DNA from 3 places in the Kineococcus aurantiacus genome. Region 1 is predicted to be linked to each of the others. Evidence: riboswitches for the same ligand, from Rfam matches in the RefSeq annotation. Region 1 holds a riboswitch; each other region holds the start of a gene.

Evidence for each region. A riboswitch is a leader RNA that binds a small molecule or an ion and turns the genes downstream of it on or off. The one in region 1 is predicted to bind S-adenosylmethionine.
Region 2: another riboswitch for S-adenosylmethionine. It lies ahead of BJ968_RS05865 (aminotransferase class V-fold PLP-dependent enzyme); the one in region 1 lies ahead of BJ968_RS05290 (MetQ/NlpA family ABC transporter substrate-binding protein).
Region 3: another riboswitch for S-adenosylmethionine. It lies ahead of BJ968_RS05905 (NtaA/DmoA family FMN-dependent monooxygenase); the one in region 1 lies ahead of BJ968_RS05290 (MetQ/NlpA family ABC transporter substrate-binding protein).

What each region holds. Positions count from the first base shown of each region.
Region 1 is NZ_JACCBB010000001.1:1,112,490-1,118,679, forward strand. Features, by position in the region: gene BJ968_RS05265 (NtaA/DmoA family FMN-dependent monooxygenase) at 1-1,106, shown strand, start outside; gene BJ968_RS05270 (cytosine permease) at 1,103-2,614, shown strand; gene BJ968_RS05275 (OsmC family protein) at 2,619-3,122, opposite strand; gene BJ968_RS05280 (DUF7711 family protein) at 3,179-3,793, shown strand; gene BJ968_RS05285 (DUF1737 domain-containing protein) at 3,790-3,981, shown strand; SAM riboswitch class IV at 4,066-4,176, shown strand; gene BJ968_RS05290 (MetQ/NlpA family ABC transporter substrate-binding protein) at 4,244-5,191, shown strand; gene BJ968_RS05295 (ATP-binding cassette domain-containing protein) at 5,188-6,190, shown strand, end outside.
Region 2 is NZ_JACCBB010000001.1:1,223,495-1,229,684, reverse strand. Features, by position in the region: gene BJ968_RS05875 (NtaA/DmoA family FMN-dependent monooxygenase) at 1-655, opposite strand, end outside; gene BJ968_RS05870 (LLM class flavin-dependent oxidoreductase) at 670-1,914, opposite strand; SAM riboswitch class IV at 1,911-2,020, opposite strand; gene BJ968_RS05865 (aminotransferase class V-fold PLP-dependent enzyme) at 2,031-3,371, opposite strand; SAM riboswitch class IV at 3,425-3,538, opposite strand; SAM riboswitch class I at 3,676-3,767, shown strand; gene BJ968_RS05860 (methylenetetrahydrofolate reductase) at 3,829-4,797, shown strand; gene metE (5-methyltetrahydropteroyltriglutamate--homocysteine S-methyltransferase) at 4,794-6,190, shown strand, end outside.
Region 3 is NZ_JACCBB010000001.1:1,232,458-1,238,647, forward strand. Features, by position in the region: gene BJ968_RS05890 (GNAT family N-acetyltransferase) at 1-30, shown strand, start outside; gene BJ968_RS05895 (MFS transporter) at 110-1,675, shown strand; partial or broken gene BJ968_RS24185 (nitrite/sulfite reductase) at 1,922-3,267, opposite strand; SAM riboswitch class I at 3,342-3,430, shown strand; gene BJ968_RS05905 (NtaA/DmoA family FMN-dependent monooxygenase) at 3,424-4,812, shown strand; gene BJ968_RS05910 (LLM class flavin-dependent oxidoreductase) at 4,841-5,884, shown strand; gene BJ968_RS05915 (NtaA/DmoA family FMN-dependent monooxygenase) at 5,896-6,190, shown strand, end outside.

The DNA of each region.
Region 1 (6,190 bases):
CGATGGCGACGGTGACGCGGCGGCTGGGCTTCGCCGTGACGTCCTCGACGACGTTCGAGGGCCCCTACCCCAACGCGCGCCGCTTCGCGACGCTGGACCACCTCACGCGCGGGCGCATCGGCTGGAACGTGGTGACGACGAGCTCACCGGTGGTCAGCGACCTGCACGGCCGCGAGCGGCTGCCCCCGCACGACGTGCGCTACGACGTCGCCGACGAGCACCTGGAGCTGAGCTACCGGCTGTTCGAGGGCGGCTGGGAGGACGGTGCGGTGCTGGCCGACAAGGCCGCCCGCCGGTACGCCGACCCCGCCCGCGTCCACCCCGTGCACCACGACGGGCGCTGGTTCACCTCGCACGGCTACTTCAAGGTCGAGCCGTCCCCGCAGCGCACGCCGGTCCTCTTCCAGGCCGGGTCCTCCGCGCGGGGCCGGGAGTTCGCCGCCACCCACGCCGAGGTCGTGTTCCTGCAGGGCCGCGACGCGGGCACCCTGCACGCCCAGGTGCTGGACCTGCGGGCCCGGGCCGCCGCCCACGGGCGCGACCCGTCCTCGCTGCGGACGCTGGCCGGGCTGACCGTCGTCGTCGGCCGCGACCGCGACCACGCCCGGCGCCGCCTGGAGGAGTACCTGTCGTGGGTCGACGAGGACGCCGCCCGCGCCTACTTCGCCTCCATGACGGGGATCGACCTCGCCGCGCTGGACCCCGCGGGCCGCTTCGCGGACCTGCGCACCGAGGGCGGGCGCACGCAGGTCGAGCGCTACGCCGGGGAGACGGTGGCCCGGGCGCGGGCCGACTTCCTGCGGTTCGGGATGCGCGAGTTCGTCCTGACCGGCTCCCCGGTGGACGTCGCCGACCAGGTCGAGCAGCTCGCCGCGCGGACCGGCGTCGACGGGTTCAACCTCACCCCGTTCGTCGTGCCCGGCTCCTACGCGGAGTTCTGCGAGCACGTCGTGCCCGAGCTGCGCCGGCGCGGTCTGGCGCGTGAGCCCGGCAGCGTCCCGGCAGGCTCTACGCTGCGGGAAGCGATCTTCGGTGCGGGCCGCCGCCGGCTGCCCGCCGACCACCCGGCGGCCCGGTTCCGCCACGTCCCCGAGGAGCAGGCGTGAGCGAGGTCCCCACGACACCCCGGACGCGCGTCGGCGGTGTCGACGTCGAGCTGAACGGCGTCAACGCCGTCAGCGAGGCCGAACGGCACGGCCGGCCCCGGGACCTGTTCTGGCCGTGGTTCGCCGCCAACGTCTCCGTCCTGGCCGTCAGCTACGGCTCCTTCGTGCTGGGTTTCGGCATCTCCTTCTGGCAGGCGACGCTCGTCTCGGTGGCCGGTGTCGTCGTGTCCTACGTCGTCGTCGGGCTCGTCGCCATCGCCGGCAAGCGCGGGTCGGCGCCGACGATGACGTTGTCGCGCGCCGCCTTCGGGGTGGACGGGAACCGGCTGCCCTCGCTGGTGTCGTGGCTGCTGACGCTGGGCTGGGAGACGTCCCTGGCCGCCGTGGCCGTCCTGGCCACCGCCACCGTCCTGGGCCGGCTCGGCGCCGGCGGCGGCACGGGCACCAAGCTCGTCGCCCTCGTGATCGTCGTCGGGCTCATCGTCCTGGGCGGCACGCTGGGGTTCCGGGTCATCATGCGCATGCAGCGCTGGATCACCGTGGTCACCGCCGTCCTGACGGTGCTGTACATCGCCTTCGCGGCCGGCTCGGTCGACTGGGGGACGGTCTCGGCGATCCCGGCCGGCGACACCGCGGCCGTCGTGGGCGCGTTCACCATGGTCATGACGGGGTTCGGGCTGGGCTGGGCCAACGCCGCGGCCGACTACTCCCGCTACCTGCCGCGGGACGCCTCCAGCGGCGGGGTGGTGCTGTGGACGACGCTGGGGTCCTCGCTGGGGCCGGCGGTGCTGCTGGTCTTCGGGGCGCTCGTCGTGGGCTCGCAGCCGGACCTGAGCGCGCGCGTGGCGGCCGACCCGGTGGGGGCGCTGACCGACATCCTGCCGACGTGGTTCCTCGTGCCGTTCGCGGTCGTGGCCGTCCTGGGCCTGGTCGGCGGGGCGGTCATGGACATCTACTCCTCGGGGCTGGCCCTGCTCAACGTGGGCCTGCGGGTGCCCCGGCCGGTGGCGGTGCTCGTCGACGCGTGCCTCATGGTCGCCGGCGCGATCTACATCGCGTTCTTCTCGGTGGACTTCCTCACCCCGTTCCAGGGGTTCCTCATCACCCTGGGCGTGCCGATCGCGGCGTGGGCCGGCATCTTCCTGGCCGACCTCGCGACGCGGCGCGCCGGCTACGCCGAGGACGAGCTGCTCGACGCGCGGGGCCGCTACGGGTCGGTGCGCTGGCTGCCGGTCCTGACGATGGCCGGGGCGACGGCGATCGGCTGGGGGCTGGTGTCGAACGCCAACGCCTCGTGGCTGGCCTGGCAGGGGTACTTCTTCGAGCCGCTGGGGCTGGCGACGTGGGTGCCGCCGTCGGGGCAGGACGCGGGGTACTGGGACGGCGACTGGGGGTACGCGGGCCTGGGCGTGCTGCTGGCCTTCGCCCTCGGCTTCGTCGTCGTGGCCGTGTTCGGCCGGGGCGCCGTCCGCGCCCAGGAGTCGCGGTCGCACGACTCCCGGGCGTGAGGGTTCAGGCGCGCTGGACGCTGACCTTCGGCGGCGTCTGCAGCGTCTGGGCGATGACGCAGTAGCGCTCGGCCAGGGAGACCATCTTGGCCTCGGTCGCCTCGTCGGCGTCGGAGGAGAAGTCGAAGGTGATGGTCACGTCGGTGATGCCGACGGGGACCTCGCGCGCGACGCCCAGGGTGCCGCGGGCGTCCCAGTGCGCGTCGACCGTGACGGAGGCGTTGCGCAGCTCCACGCCCATCGCCGTGGCGACGCTGCGCAGCGTCACCCCGGCGCAGGCCGCCACGGCCTCGCACAGCATGTCCGCCGAGCACGCCTCGGTGCCGTCACCGCCGGCGGCGGGGTGCAGCCCGGCGCGGGTGGTGCCCGCGAAGCCGTCGACCGAGACGCCGATGGACTGGCCGTCCAGCACCGCCACGGCCCGGGCCGGGACCAGCGCCTGCGCGGGGTCCTCCCGGTAGGCGTCCTTCAACGGCTTCTGCAGGGCCCTCAGTTCGGTCGAATCCACCGGGGAAGCTTAGGCCCCGCTGCCGTTGCCGTCGCAACTTCCGCGAGACTGCCCCTGTGAAGTGGAGCACCGCCCTGAAGACCCTGCAGGACGTCGCCGACGGCTGCGCGCACGTGGGCCGCCAGCCCGAGGGGATCGTCCGGCTGAGGGTCTTCCAGGCGTGGGTCTTCGGGACCCTGCTGGGGCCCCGGACCGACGACGTCGACGACGCCACCGGGGTCCGGGTCGCCCTCGTGACCAACGCCCGCGAGGGCGAGTGCGCCTTCGGCACCCGCCCGCCCGCGGCCGGGCACTGGCTCGCCGCCTCGGGGCTGGCGACGAGACCGGCCCAGCTGTTCTTCCGGTCCGGCGAGGTGCCCGTGTGGAACCACGTCGTCGACCGCCCGGTGCGGTTCTGGACGCGCGAGGAGGGTCTCGACGCGGACGTGCTGGAGCGGCTGCGCGCCGGGGAGGGGGCCGCGCTGCGGGGCGAGCCGCCGACGCCGGCCGAGCTGGCCGCCCGCCTGGACGCCGAGCTCGCCGTGAGCCTGGAGGCGTTGCGCCGCACGGCCTCGGAGTACGACGCGAAGCGGTGGTCACCGGGTTCGCCGGAACGGCGCGGCGACGCCCTGGCCGACGCCGCGCTGGGGTACCTGGACCTGCGGACGGCCAGGGGTACCCTCCGGCCATGAGCGACGAGACCGTCCCGGACAAGCTCGCCTACCGCCTCCTCACCGGGCCCGACGACCGGTCCTTCTGCGAGAAGGTCAGCGCGGCCCTGGCCGACGGGTACGTGCTGCACGGCAGCCCGTCGGTGACGACGACCGACGGGCGCACCGTCGCCGCCCAGGCCGTCGTCCTCCCCCACGTCCTGGGCTGAGCGCCCGGCGGCCCCCGGGCGGGGGCCCGTTGCGGCACCCGTGACCGTTACCGCTGTCTGACAGGCGGTGTTAAGGTGCGGGCAGGTCATGAGTGACAGCGAGAAGCCCTGGCTGGCTGTCCGGCAACCCTCCCCCGCGGCGGGGTGCCCCAGGTGAGGACCTGGCCGGACGATCCCGTCCGGCAAGCGCGGATCGCCGGACGTCGTCGATCACGGCAGCTGCGAGCCGCGCGCCCGCCCGCACGACAACCGGAGTGTCCTCGTGTCCACCGCCCCCGCCCTGCCCGACAAGCCCAAGCGCCGCGGCCTGCTCTACGGCCTGATCGCCGCCGTCGTCGTCATCGCCGTCGTGATCGTCGCGATCGTCCTGGGCACCCGCGACGACTCCACCAGCACCTCGGCCTCCGGCGGTGAGGCCAGGACGGTGAAGATCGGCGTCGCCGACAAGTCGCTGCCGTACTGGACGACCTACACCGAGCTCGCCGAGTCCAAGCTCGGCGTGACGGTCGAGCTGGTGAACTTCTCCGACTACACGCTGCCGAACCCGGCGCTGTCGCAGGGGGAGCTGGACCTGAACCAGTTCCAGCACATCCAGTACCTGGCGAACTACAACGCCACCGCGGACGACGACCTGCAGCCCATCGGCGCGACCGCCGTGTACCCGCTGCCGCTGTACTCCCTCACCGCGAAGTCCGCCGCCGAGCTGCCCGCCGACGCGCAGGTCGCGATCCCCAACGACGCCATCAACGAGGCCCGCGGCCTCCTCGTGCTGCAGCAGGCCGGCCTGGTCACGCTGAAGGACGGCGGCACCGCGTTCTCCACGACGAACGACATCGAGTCCTCGAAGGTGAAGGTCACCACCGTCGCCGCCGACCAGACCGCCAGCGCCCTGCAGTCCGGGTCGGTCGCCGCCGCCATCGTCAACAACAACTACGCGACCGCCGCGAAGCTGTCCGACGAGAACATCATCGTCAAGGACGACCCGACCGCCGCCGCGGCCGCGCCGTACGTCAACATCTTCGCCGCCCGCAAGGCCGACGTGGACGACGAGACCTACCTCGACCTGGCCGCGCTGTGGCACGACCCGGCCGTGCAGGAGGTCTTCCTGCAGGACAACCCCAGCGCGGTCGTGCAGGACACCCCCGCCGCGGACCTGCAGGCGGAGACGGTGAAGGTCGAGGCCGACGCGAAGGCCGCCCAGGGCAAGTGACCGCGCTCATCACCCTGGAGAACGTCTCCAAGCGCTTCGACCGCCGCGACGGGTCCTCCGTCGCGGCGGTCGACGCCGTTTCGCTGGAGGTGCGGACCGGTGAGGTGCTCGCGGTCATCGGGTACTCCGGTGCCGGCAAGTCCACCCTGGTCCGGCTGCTCAACGCCCTGGAGAAGCCGACGTCGGGCAGCGTCCTCGTCGGCGGCCAGGACCTGACGAAGCTGTCCGAGGGGGAACTGCGGGCGGCCCGCTCGAAGATCGGGATGATCTTCCAGCAGTTCAACCTCTTCCGGTCCCGGACCGTCGCCGGGAACGTCGCCTACCCGCTGAAGGTCGCGGGCGTGGGCAAGGCCGAGCGCGACCGGCGCACCGCCGAGCTCCTCGACTTCGTCGGGCTGCTCGACCGCGCGCACTCCTACCCCGAGCAGCTGTCCGGCGGGCAGAAGCAGCGCGTCGGCATCGCCCGGGCGCTGGCCACGAACCCCCCGCTGCTGCTGGCCGACGAGGCCACCAGCGCGCTGGACCCCGAGACCACGACCGAGGTGCTGTCGCTGCTGCGCCGGGTCAACGCCGAACTGGGCGTGACGATCGTCGTCATCACCCATGAGATGGACGCCGTGCGCCAGATCGCCGACCGCGTCGCGGTCATGGAGGACGGCAGGCTCGTCGAGATCGGCGACGTCTACGACGTGTTCTCGGACCCGCGGACGGCGGCGGCGCAGCGGTTCGTGCGCAGCGCCACCCACGACCGCCCGTCGGCCGACACCCTGGCGCGGTTGCGCCACCAGCACCCGGGCCGGATCGTCAGCGTCCGCATCACCGACGAACCCGGTCTGCAGCAGCGCATCGACACCGCGTTCCGCACCACGGGCACGACGGCCGAACTCGTCTACGGCGGGGTGTCGGAGATCCGCGAACGCCGCACCGGGTCGCTGACGTACGAGCTGACGGGGAACGTCGACGCCGCCCTCGAGGCGCTGCGGGCCGACGGCGTCCACG
Region 2 (6,190 bases), 110 kb from region 1:
GCGGGTGCCCCTGCGGGGGGCGGGGGACGTTGAACCGGCCGCGGACGTCGAACTGGTTCGTGCGCACGTCGAACTCGCCGACCCCGTGCCGGGCGAGGAACTGCTCCGTGGCGCTGTCGGCCGGCACGTCACCGGAGTTCCAGGAGTCCCACAGCGCCCGGACGGCGATCAGCACCTCCTCGGCGCGCTCGTAGCGCTGGGACCGGTCGAGGTACCCGCCGCGGCGGAAGTTGGCCGCCGTGAACGCGTCGAAGCTCGTGACCACGTTCCACGCCGCGCGGCCGCCGGAGAGGTGGTCCAGGGAGGCGAACTGCCGCGCGAGCTCGTACGGCTCGTTGAACGTCGTGTTGACGGTCCCGGCCAGCCCCAGGTGGTCGGTGACCCCGGCCAGGGCGGCGAGGACGGTGAACGTGTCCGGGCGGCCGACGACGTCGTTCTCGTAGATCTGCCCGGCGTGCTCGCGCAGCCGCAGCCCCTCGGCCAGGAAGAACAGGTCGAAGAAACCCCGCTCGGCCGTGCGGGCCAGGTGGGCGAAGCTCTTCACGTCGATCTGGCTGCCCGCGGCGGGGTCCTGCCAGACGGTGTGGTGGTTCACGCCCGGGAGGTGGGCGCCGAGGACGATCTGCTTGCGGGGCTTGCCTTCGGGGACGCTCATCGGGGTTTCCCTCCTCAGACGGTGGCGTAGCGGTTGGCGGGCCGGGCCAGCCCGAGGTGGTCGCGCAGGGTGGCGCCGGTGTACGCGCGGCGGAAGGCCCCCGCGGACTGCAGCAGCGGCACGACCTCGTCGACGAGGGCCGGCAGGTCGGTGGCGTTCACCGCCGGGCGGAAGCGGAACCCCTCGATCCCCGCGTCCCGCCACAGCAGCAGCCGCTCGACGAGGCCGGCGGGGGAGTCGGCGACGACGAGCGCGTCGGACGTGAACGCCTCCCCGTCGGCGGAGTCGAGGCGGTCCAGCCGGTTGCGGGCCTGCGCGGCGTCGGCGGCCAGGGCCACCACGAGGTCGGCGTGGACCTGCAGCGGCACACCCCGCCGGCCCACTGCGGCCTCCGCGGCCCGGACCTCGGCGACGACCGCGCGGGCGTCCTGCGCGTCGCGGGGGGTGACGAACACGACGTCGGCGCTCGCGGCGGCGAACTCGTAGGCGGTCCTGGCGTGCGCCAGGGCCGTCACGACGGGCTGGCCCTGCGGCGGGCGGGGCGTGATCGAGGGCCCCAGGACGGAGAACCACGGGGTCTGCGCGGCGACGCGGTGCAGCTTGGTGCGGTCGACGAAGCGGCCCGTGGCGACGTCGCGGACCACCGCGTCGTCCTCCCAGGAGTCCCACAGCGCGCGGACGGTGTCGACGACGGCGCGGGCCTCGGCGAACAGGTCCTCGACGACGGCGACGACCGCGGGGTCCTGCAGCGTCTCGCGGGTGACCGCCGGGATCGAGCGCCGGCCGAACAGCTCCGCCTCGTGCGCCCGGGCGGCGACCTGGGCCCGCCACCCGCCCCGGCCCGAGCTCACGTGGTCCAGCGTGGCCAGGCCCTTGGAGACGTGGAACGGTTCGGTGTGCGTCGTCGAGACGGTCGGGACCAGCCCGATCGCCTCGGTCACCAGGGCGAGCCGGGCCGCGACCAGCAGCGCGTCGAGCCGGCCGGCGACCCGGTCGGTGCGGTCGTCGGGCGGGCCGAAGCCGCTGCCCTGCAGGCCGAAGGAATCCTCGACGGTCACCAGGTCGAACAGGCCGCGCTCGGCTTCGGCGACCGTGTCGGCCCAGAACCGCGCGGTGAACAGCTCCCCGGCCCGGGAGCCGGGTTCCCGCCAGGACGCCGGGTGCCAGCCGGTCGACTCGAGGGCGGCGGACAGGTGAAGGGTTTCGGGCACGGGTCTCCTCCTGGAGTCGGGACGACTCGCAGGCGTCCGGCGGGTCATCGCGCTTGCCGGAGGGTTCCCTCCGGCCGGGTCGTCACCTGGGGCACCCCACCGCGGGGAGGGTTGCCGACCAGCTAGCCAGGGCTTGTCGCTGGTTCTCGTGACCTGCGGGCAGGCTAGCCCAGTTCCGGGACGGGGTCGAGGAAGGACTCCGGCGCCGGGCGGGCGTCGGTGAGCGGACCCCAGCGGCCCTCGACGACCCCGTACTCCAGCGCCGAGCCCGTGGTGAGGAACTGCTCCAGCGCGGCCAGCAGCCGCTCCACGTCGGCCGAGCTCGTCCCGACGCCCGTGGAGGCGCGCAACCCGCCCTCCACCAGCCCCAGGGAGTTCGCGAAGCGGTGCGCGCAGAACCTGCCGTCGCGCACCCCGACGCCGTGCTCGGCCGACAGGTACGCCGCCACCTCCGACACCGGGCGGCCGGGCACGGTGAACGTCACGACCCCCACGGCGTCGGCCGGGTGCGGGCGCACGACCCGCACGCCCTCCAGCGCGCTCAGGCCGGTGACGAGCTGCGCGCGCAGCGCCGCCTCGTGGGCCTCCAGGGCCCCTGCGGGCAGGGCCGCCAGCGTCGTGCACGCCTGCGCCAGCGCCACCGCGCCGACCACGTTCGGGGAACCCGCCTCGTGCCGGTCCGGGCCGGTCGCCCACCGCACCGCGTCGTGGCTGACGTCGAGCGTGGCCCCGCCACCGGCGAGGTAGGGCTCGGCGGCGTCCAGCCAGTCCCGGCGCCCCACCAGGGCCCCCGCCCCGAACGGGGCGTACAGCTTGTGCCCGGACAGCGCGATCCAGTCGATCCCGTCGCGGGCGACGTCGACGCGCCGGTGCGGCAGCAGCTGGGCCCCGTCGACGGCGAGGCGGGCCCCGGCGGCGTGCGCGGCCCGGGCCAGCCGGCGCAGCGGCAGCACCTCCCCGGTGACGTTGGACGCGCCGGCGACGGCCAGCAGGGCGTACTGCCCGGTGGCCAGCTCCGCCTCCAGCAGGGCCGTGGTCTCCTCGGCGTCGGCGCCGCCGCGGACCACCGTGGTGCGGGCCGAGCGCTGCCAGGGCAGCAGGTTCGCGTGGTGCTCGACGTCCGCGACCAGCACCCGCGCGCCGGCGGGGACGGCCCGGGACAGCAGGTCCAGGGCGTCCGTCGTGCTGCGCGTGAAGACCACGACGTCGTCCTCGCGGGCCCCCAGGAAGCGGCCCACCTGCTCGCGGGCCTGCTCGAACAGGGCGGTGGACACCTGCGAGAGGTAGCCGGCGCCGCGGTGGACGCTGGCGTAGTGCGGCAGCACCTGCGCGACCCGGTCCGCCACCGCCGCCAGCGCCGGGGCGCTCGCCGCGTTGTCGAGGTTGGCGTAGGTGGTGGTGCCCCCGGTGGCCAGCGGGACCGGGGTGTCGGCGCCGACGACGGGCAGCAGCGGCGGCACCGTGCGACAGGCGGGGCGGGTGGGGGACAGGGTGCTCGTCGTCACGGGGCTCCTCGGGACAGTGGACCCTGCCGGGAGGACCGGGATCGCCCCGGCGAGGTCCGCGCTTGCCGGAACCACGTCGGAACCGGCCAGGTCGTCACCCGGGGCACCCCACCGCGGAGGAGGGTTGCCGGCCAGCGAGCCGGGGCTTGTCGCTGGCGCTCATGACCTGGGGGGAGATTGCCACGTGCGGGCGCCGGGAATCAAGGTCGGTGCGTCGCGGCCCGGTCCCGGGAGCGCCGCCCGCCGGGGGGCCGTCCGGGGGAACCACTTGTGGACGGCGTCGCGGTCGGTCTACATTCGAAGAACACCATCCAGAGCGGCTGAGAGTCCTGGCTCGACGACGCCGCAGCAACCCCCCGAGCCCGGGCGAGGGTGCTAACGCCAGGTCGATGGAGTTCGTGATGCGCACCACCGATGTCGTCGTCCCCTCCCCGGCCCCGGGTCCGGGACCCGTGCGATGACGCTCGCGCCCCTCGTCGCCGGCGCCGCGGGGCGGCCCACGCTCAGTTTCGAACTCTTCCCCCCGCGCTCGGAGACCGGCCGCGACTCGTTGTGGCGCAGGCTGTCCGACCTCCTGGGGAGCAACCCCGACTTCGTGTCCGTCACCTTCGGCGCGGCGGGAGCGACCCGCGGTCCCAGCCGGGACCTGCTGGCGCACGTCCTGACCACCTCGGCGGTCCCGGCCATGGCCCACCTGACGTGCGTGGGTTCCTCGCGCCGGCAGGTCGTGGAACTGGCCACCGAGTTCCTCGACGCCGGCGTCCGCAACGTCCTGGCGCTGCGGGGGGACCCGCCGGCCGGTGTCCCGGACTGGACGCCGCACCCCGACGGCGTGGCCACCGCCCGGGACCTCGTGGAACTGCTGCAGGTGGCCGACAGGCGTCGGCTGGCGCTGCGCGGCGGTTCCCGCCCCCTCGACGAGGGACCGCTCAGCCTGGCCGTGGCCGCCTTCCCGCGGGCCAGGGACCACCACGAGCTCGCCGTCCTGCGCGCCAAGCAGGACGCCGGGGCGCGGTTCGCGATCTGCCAGGTGACGTTCTCCGCGCAGGAGTACGCCGCGTTCGTCCGCCGGGCCCGCGCGGCCGGGATCACCATCCCGCTGCTGCCCGGCGTCGCGGTCTCCGACGACCCACGGCGCCTGGAGCGGATCGGCGAGCTCACCGGCGTCCGGGCCCCGCGGGGGCTGCTCGCGGCCCTGGACACCGACGACGCCCCGACCCGCCGCCGGGCCGCCACCGCGTTCACCTCGGGACTGGCGCACGGCCTGCTCGAGGCCGGCGCGCCCGGCCTGCACCTGTACACGTTCAACGCGGCCGCCCCCGCGCTGGACCTGCTCGACCACCTCGACCTGACCCGACCCGCGACCCACCCCCGACCCGCCGCCGCCGTGGAGGCGACCGCCGCAGCAGGAGGAAGCACCCGATGAGCCAGACCACCCCCGCCTGGACCGCGACGATCCTGGGCTACCCCCGGATCGGTCCCGACCGCGAGACCAAGAAGGCCCTGGAGGCCCTGTGGTCCGGCAAGGCCGACCTGGCCACCACCGAGGAGCGGCTCGCCGCCGTCCGCGCGGCCACCGTCCGCCGCCTCAACGCCCTCGGCCTGCCGGCGCACGACGCGTCCATCCCGTCGTCGTTCTCCGCCTACGACCAGGTCCTCGACACCGCGGTCGCCGTCGGGGCCGTCCCGGAGCGCTTCGCCGACGTCGTCGGCCCCGACGGCAGGGTCGACCTCACCGGCTACTCCACGATCGCCCGCGGGCGCGGGGCGCAGGCCCCGCTGGAGATGACGAAGTGGTTCGACACGAACTACCACTACCTCGTCCCCGAGATCGGCCCCGGCACCGCGTTCCGGTTCGCCGACGACCGGGGCGTGCGCGAGTTCTCCGAGGCCCTCGCCGACGGTTTCCTCACCCGTCCCGTCGTCGTGGGCCCCGTGACGTTCCTGCTGCTGGCCAAGGCCGCCGACGGCAGCCCCGAGGGGTTCGCCCCCCTCTCGCGGCTCGACGACCTCCTCGGCGCCTACGAGGACCTGCTGGCCGCGTACGCCGCGGCCGGTGCCGAGTGGGTCCAGCTGGACGAACCCGGTCTGGTCAGCGACTCCGCCACCGCCGGTGTCGACGGGCTCGACGACCTCGTGCGGGCGGCCTACGCGCGCCTCACGGGCCTGGCGCACCGCCCGCGCCTGCTCGTCGCCACGCCCTACGGCGACGCGGGCGACCACCTCGCCTCCTTCGGGGCGGTCGAGGGCCTCGCCCTCGACCTCGTCGAGGGTTCCGTCCCGGCGGACCGCTCGGTCCTGGCCGGCAAGACCGTCGTCGGCGGGGTCGTCGACGGTCACAACGTCTGGCGCCGCGACCTCGTCCACGCCCTCGCCACCCTGCGCGAGCTCGAGGGCTTCGCCGCGCACGTCGTGGCCGGGACCTCCACCTCGCTGCTGCACGTCCCGCACGACGTGACCCGCGAGACGGCGCTCGACGAGCGGCTGCGCGGCTGGCTGGCCTTCGCCGACCAGAAGGTCACCGAGGTCGTCGTGCTCGGCAGGGCGCTCGCCGACGCCGCCGCGGTCGAGACCGAGCTCGCGGCCTCGGCCGCGGCCCTGGCCGACCGGCTCGCCGCCCCCGGGGTCGTCCGCCCCGAGGTGCGCGAGCGCCTGGCGGCGCTGACCCCGCAGGACTTCCGGCGCAGCGACTACGCCGTCCGCCGCGCCGCCCAGGACGAGGCGCTGCACCTGCCGGCGCTGCCCACGACCACCATCGGCTCCTTCCCGCAGACCACCGAGATCCGCCGGGCCCGCGCGGCCTGGTCCCGCGGCGAGCT
Region 3 (6,190 bases), 120 kb from region 1:
GTCGACCCAGCCCCCGGGTCCCCGTCCTGACCGTCCCGTCCTGACCGTCCCGTCCAGCCCCTCGTCCACCCCGGCGCGGACGCCACGCCGTCACCGACCGGAGAACCCCCTGCGCACGCGTGCCCGCACCACCGGCCCCCGGACCCCCGACCCGCGCACCGCCGTCTGGCTCGTCTGCCTCGGCACGGGTTTCGTCACCCTCGTCGACCAGAGCATGGTCGGGGTCGTCGTGCCCGCCCTGCGCGCGGACCTGCACGCCTCGGCCACCCAGGTGCAGTGGATCCTCGCGACCTACTCGCTGACCTTCGGGCTGGCCCTGGTGCCCGCCGGCCGGCTCGGTGACGTCCTGGGGCGGCGGTCCCTGCACCTGGGCGGTTTCGCCGTCTTCGCCGCCGCGGCCGTGCTGTCCGCGACCGCGCAGGACGCGTGGACGGTCGTGCTCGCCCGCGCGCTGCAGGGGCTCGGCGCGGGTGTCGTGAACCCGCAGGTCCACGGCACCCTGCAGGCGGTCTTCCGCGGCCCCGAGCGGGCCCGCGCCTTCGCCGGCTACTCGGTGGCCACGGCGTGCTCCTCGGCGTGCGGCCCGCTGCTCGGGGGGCTGCTCACCGGCCTGGGCGGCCCGCACCTGGGGTGGCGCCTGGTCCTGGCCGCCAACATCCCGCTCGCCGCGCTCCTGCTGCCCGTCGCCGCGCGGCACCTGCCGCGCACCGCGCGCCGGCCACTGCCGCGCGGCGGGCTCGACCTGCCCGGCAGCGTCGTCGTCGCCGCCGTCACGGTCTGCCTGCTGCTGCCCTTCACCACGGGCCGGGCCACGGTCGCGGTCGCCGTCCCCTGCGTGCTCGCCGCCGTCGTCCTGACCGCCGTCCTGCGGTGGTGGGAGCGCCGGGCGGCCAGCCCGCTGCTCGTCCCCGACCTCTTCCGGCGCCCGGACTTCGCCCTGGGCACGGGCGTGGCGATGTGCGTCTTCGGCGCCGTGCTGGCCCTGGGCATGCTGCAGGTGCTCGTCCTGCAGTCCGGGCTGGGCCTGTCGGCCTTCGACGCGGGGCTGGTGCTGCTGCCGGCCGCGGTCGCCTCGGGGGTCTGCGCGGCCCTGTCCGCCCGCCTCGTGGTGCGGTGGGGGCGGCGGCTGGTCGTCGTCTCGACGCTGGTGGCGACGGCCTCGGTGACGGCCGAGGCGCTGCTGCTGCCCGCGCTGCCCACCCACGCCGTGCTGGTCGCCTCGCTGACAGCGGCGGTGTCGTCGGCGGCCGTCGGCGCGGTGATCTCCCCGAACCAGGTGCTGACCCTGCAGCACGCCCCGGTGGCCGTGGCCGGCGTCGCCGCGGGCCTGTTCCAGCTCTCGCAGCGCGTGGCGGCGGCCGTCGCGGTGCCGGTGGCGACCGGCGCGTACCTCGTGGGCGCCCCCGGCGCGCCCGGTCCCGCCCACCTGCGCGTGTTCTCGCACCTGGCCCTGGGGTGCGCGGGACTGCTGCTGGTCTCCGCGGGGCTGGCGCACGCCGCCCTGCGGGCCGAGCGTCAGGGCATCGGCTCGCTGCTGGGACGCGGTCCGTCCCCGGCGCCGCGGGGCTCCTCGGACAGCAGCGCGTGCAGCTCGGCCTCGAACTCGGCCCAGCTCAGCTCACCGGGACCTGGTTCCAGGTCGGGGTCGACCGGGGACCACGCGAACCCCCACTGACCGTGCCCCGCCAGGGCCAGGCCCTGCACCAGCGCCGACCCGAAACTGGTTGCGCCAGCGCACAACCGGGCCCACAGTCGACGTCCTCGCACCTCGCACCTCCGCTCTCGGGTGCCTCACTGTGACACACGCGTCCCGCTGCGCAAGGGCCTTCGGGGGTTTTCCCGCGCGGGGGTGCGCGGGTCAGCGCAGGGCGGCCTCGTCGGCCCGGTGCGCCCACTGCGCGAACGTCTCCTCCTCCTCCCGCTCGGCGAGCCGGCACTCCAGGTCGCTCACCGCCTCGGCCGCGGTCCGCTTCGTCTCGACGATCGCGAGCTCGCAGCACTCGATGCCGGTGCAGGCCGTCGTGGTGCGCCGGAACGGGCTGGGGGCCGTGCTCAGCCCGATGCGGTCGAGCTGCGCGGTGAGCTGCCCGACGCGCCCGGGCGGCACGTCCAGCACCAGGACCTCCTGCTGGGGGGTGAGCCGCACGCGCCGCGAGCCCACGGCTTCGGCGGCGTCGGCCAGCCCGGTCAGGACGTCGGCGCTGACCCGGTCCGCCACCGGGGTCGCCCCCACGTGGCGCAGGCCGTCCTTCTGCTCGTGGACCCCGACGTGGTCCCCGGCGCCCGTCGGGGCCGGGGCGGGCGGCCCGTCGGCCAGCGCGTACCCGAGGTGGTCGCGCTCCAGGACCTCGCGGAACCGCACCGGGCCCCGGTCGGCGAGCAGGAACTCCAGCCGGGCGCGGTGCCGCAGCCGCCGGTAGCCGTGGTCGCGGAAGATCCGCACGACCCCGTGCCAGACGTCGGCCGCCTGCTCGGGCCGGACGAAGGCCCCCAGGCGCTCGGCGAGGCGGGGGTTCGTCGACAGCCCCCCGCCGACCCACAGGTCGTACCCCGGACCCAGCTCGGGGTGCTCCACGCCGACCAGCGAGACGTCGTCGATCTCGTGCACGACGTCCTGGCTGGGGTGCCCCGTGACCGCGGATCGAACTTGCGGGGCAGGTTCGCGAGGTCGGGGTCGCCGACGAACCGCCGCACGATCTCCTCGACCACCGGCGTCGGGTCGAGGACCTCGTCGGCCGCCACCCCGGCGACCGGGCTGCCCAGGACGACGCGGGGGCCGTCGCCGCAGGCCTCCGTCGTCCGCAGGCCCACGGCCTCCAGCTGCGCCCAGATCGCGGGGACGTCCTCGATGCGCACCCGGTGCAGCTGGACGTTCTGCCGGTCGGTGAGGTCGGCGGTGCCGCGGGCGTACGTGCGGGAGACGTCGCCCAGGACGCGCAGCTGCCGCGTCGTGAGGGCGCCGCCGTCCAGCCGGACGCGCAGCGTGAAGCACTCGTCGGACAGCTCGGCCGCGGTGAGCTGCGCGGTGCGGCCACCGGGGACGCCGGGACGGCGCTGCGTGTGCAGCCCCCACCAGCGGAACCGGCCGTCGAGGTCGTCGGGGTCGATGGAGGCGAACCCCTGGTGGGCGTAGACCCGCTCGATGCGCCCGCGCACCTCCAGCGGGGGTCCGTCGGGCGTGAACTGCTCGTCGTGGTTCAGCGGGGTGCGCCCGTCCACGAGCCACTGCCCGTGGGTGCGTCCCCGTGCGGTCTCGTCGCCGGACATGCGGTCCTCGATCACGTGGGAGGGGGTGCGTGGAGCTCGGTTGACACGGCGACGGGACGTGTCGTTGACTGTGCGAACCATCCAGAGCGGCCGAGAGACTTGGCTCGACGACGCCGCAGCAACCCCCTCCGAGGGTCGGTGCTTCCGCCAAGGACGATGGAGGACGCGTTGCCCGGCCCCAAGCCGTTGCTGCTCAACCTGTTCGAGATGAACTGCGTGAGCCACATCACGCACGGGCTGTGGCGGCTGCCCGGCAACCACCGCCACGAGTTCAACGACATCGGGTACTGGACGACGCTGGCCCGGCTGGCCGAGGACGCGCAGTTCGACGCCGTCTTCCTCGCCGACGTGATCGGCGCCTACGACGTCTACCGCGACGGCCCGCAGACGGCGCTGCGCGAGGGGCTGCAGGTCCCCAGCAACGACCCGATGCTCGTCGTGCCCGCGATGGCGGCCGTGACCGACCACCTCGGGTTCGCGGTCACGTTCTCCACCAGCTACGAACCGCCGTTCCCCTTCGCCCGCCGCATGAGCACCCTGGACCACCTCACGAAGGGCCGCGTGGGCTGGAACGTCGTCACGAGCTACCTGCCCAGCGCGGCGCGCAACTTCGGGCTGCCCGGTGAGATCGCGCACGACGAGCGGTACCGGATCGCGGACGAGTTCATGGAGGTCGTCTACGCGCTGTGGGAGGGTTCCTGGGACGCCGGGGCGGTCGTCGCCGACCGCGAGCGGGGCGTGTTCACCGAACCCGACCGGGTGCGTGCGATCGACCACGACGGCACGTACTTCCGGGTGGCCGGGCCGCACCTGTCCTCCCCCTCGCCGCAGCGGACCCCGCTGGTCGTCCAGGCCACGGCGTCGGCCGACGGCATCGAGTTCGCGGGCCGGCACGCCGAACTGGTGTTCACCGGCGGACCGGACCACGCCGCGGTCGCCCGCACGATCGCGGCGGTGCGCGAGGCCGCCGCCCGTCACGGCCGGGACCCGCGCAGCGTGAAGTTCGTGGTGCAGGCGACCGTCATCACGGGGCACACCGAGTCCGACGTGACCGCCAAGCTCGCCGCGCACGCCCGGTACGACAGCCTGGAGGGCAGGTTCGCGCACGCCTCGCTGCCGTTCGACCCGCTGGCCCACCCCGCGGACCGGACCGTCGGGGAGGCCCTCGCGCTCGAGGGGCGCGCCGACCACCCCGGCGCGGCCGGGCTGCCCCGGCAGCGCACCGTGGGTGAGTTCGCCGCGGCGATCGCCCGGCGCGAGCGCACCTTCTCGGCCGTCGGGACCCCCGACGCGGTCGTCGCGCAGATCGAGCACTGGCTCGACGACGTCGGCATCGACGGCATCAACCTCACCCAGCACCACAGCTACGGCACCCTGCTGGACTTCGCCGAGCTCATCGGGCCCCGGTTGCGGGCCCGCGGCCGCCGGCCCGAGGGCTACGTCCCGGGGCAGACGCTGCGCGAGCGCTTCGGCGGCGCCGGGCCCCTCCTGCCCGGCGAGCACACCGGCGCCCGGTTCCGGCGCGCCGCCGTCCCCACCCCGTGACCCGCACCCCCTCAGACCAGGAGCCGACATGCCCACCCCGTTCCACGTGTTCCTGGAGGTCGACGGCGGCGGGTGGCACCCCGCCGCCTGGCGCCGTTCCCGCTCCACGCCCGACCAGGTGTTCTTCCCCGCCCGCCTGCGCGAGTTCGCCGTCACCGCGCAGGCGCAGGGCCTGACGGGCCTGACGTTCGAGGACTCCACCGCCCCGGACCCGCGCAACCCTGTCGGGCACCTCGACGCCGTCCAGCGCGCGGCCTTCCTGGCCGGCACGACGGACGCGGTCGGGCTGCTGCCGGTGGCCGCGACGACGTACTCCGAACCGTTCCACGTCGCCGCCCAGATCGCCTCCCTGGACCACTCCAGCCACGGCCGGGCCGGCTGGATCGCGACGACCTCCCCCGCGCGCGCGGCGCGGGCCGTGGACCTGCCCGTCGCGGCGGACCCGGCCGCGGAACTGGCCGACGTCGTGCGTGCCGTGCGGGCGCTGTGGGACTCCTGGGAGGACGACGCGGTCGTCCGCGACGTCGCCACGGGGCGCTACGTCGACCGCGACCGCCTGCACCACGTCGACGTCGAGACGGGCCGCTGGTCGGTCAAGGGCCCGCTCACCGTGCCGCGCAGCCCGCAGGGCCAGTCCGTCGTCGTCGTCCACGAGCGCGACCTGACGCCCACCACGCACGCCGACGTGGTGCTCAGCGGGGACGAGGGGGCCCGCCGCACCGCGGGCGGCCCGCTCGTCGTGCTGGACGTCGAGTTCGCCCTCGACACCGAGGCCCACGCCGCGGCCGACCGCCTCGCGGCCCTGGACGCCGACGCGGCCGCCCCGGCGTCCGGGCGCATCCGCTGGTCGGGCTCGGGCGAGGGGTTCGCCCGGTACCTGTCGGGGCTGGCCGGTTCGGTGAACGGCGTCCGCCTGCACGCGGCCGTCCTCGACGAGGACCTGCGCACCCTGCTGCGCACGACCCTCCCGGCGCTGCGCGTCGCCCGCCTCCTGCAGGCGCCCGTCGCGGGAGCCACGCTGCGCTCCACCCTGGGCCTGGCGCGGCCCGTCAACCAGTTCGCCACGGCCTGAGGACACGAACGATGACCGAACTCCGGTACCCCGACGCCGTCGTCCACTTCGGCGTGTTCTTCCAGGGCGTCAACCACAGCACCATCTGGTCGGACCCCCGCAGCGGGTCGCAGATGCACCACTCGACGTTCACCCAGCTCGTCCGGACCGCCGAGCGGGGGTTGTTCGACGCATTCTTCCTCGGCGAGGGCCTGCGGCTGCGCGAGCAGCACGGGAAGATCCACGACCTCGACGTCGTGGGACGGCCCGACGCCCTCACGGAACTGGCCGCGCTGGCGGGCCTGACCTCCCGCATCGGCCTGGTCG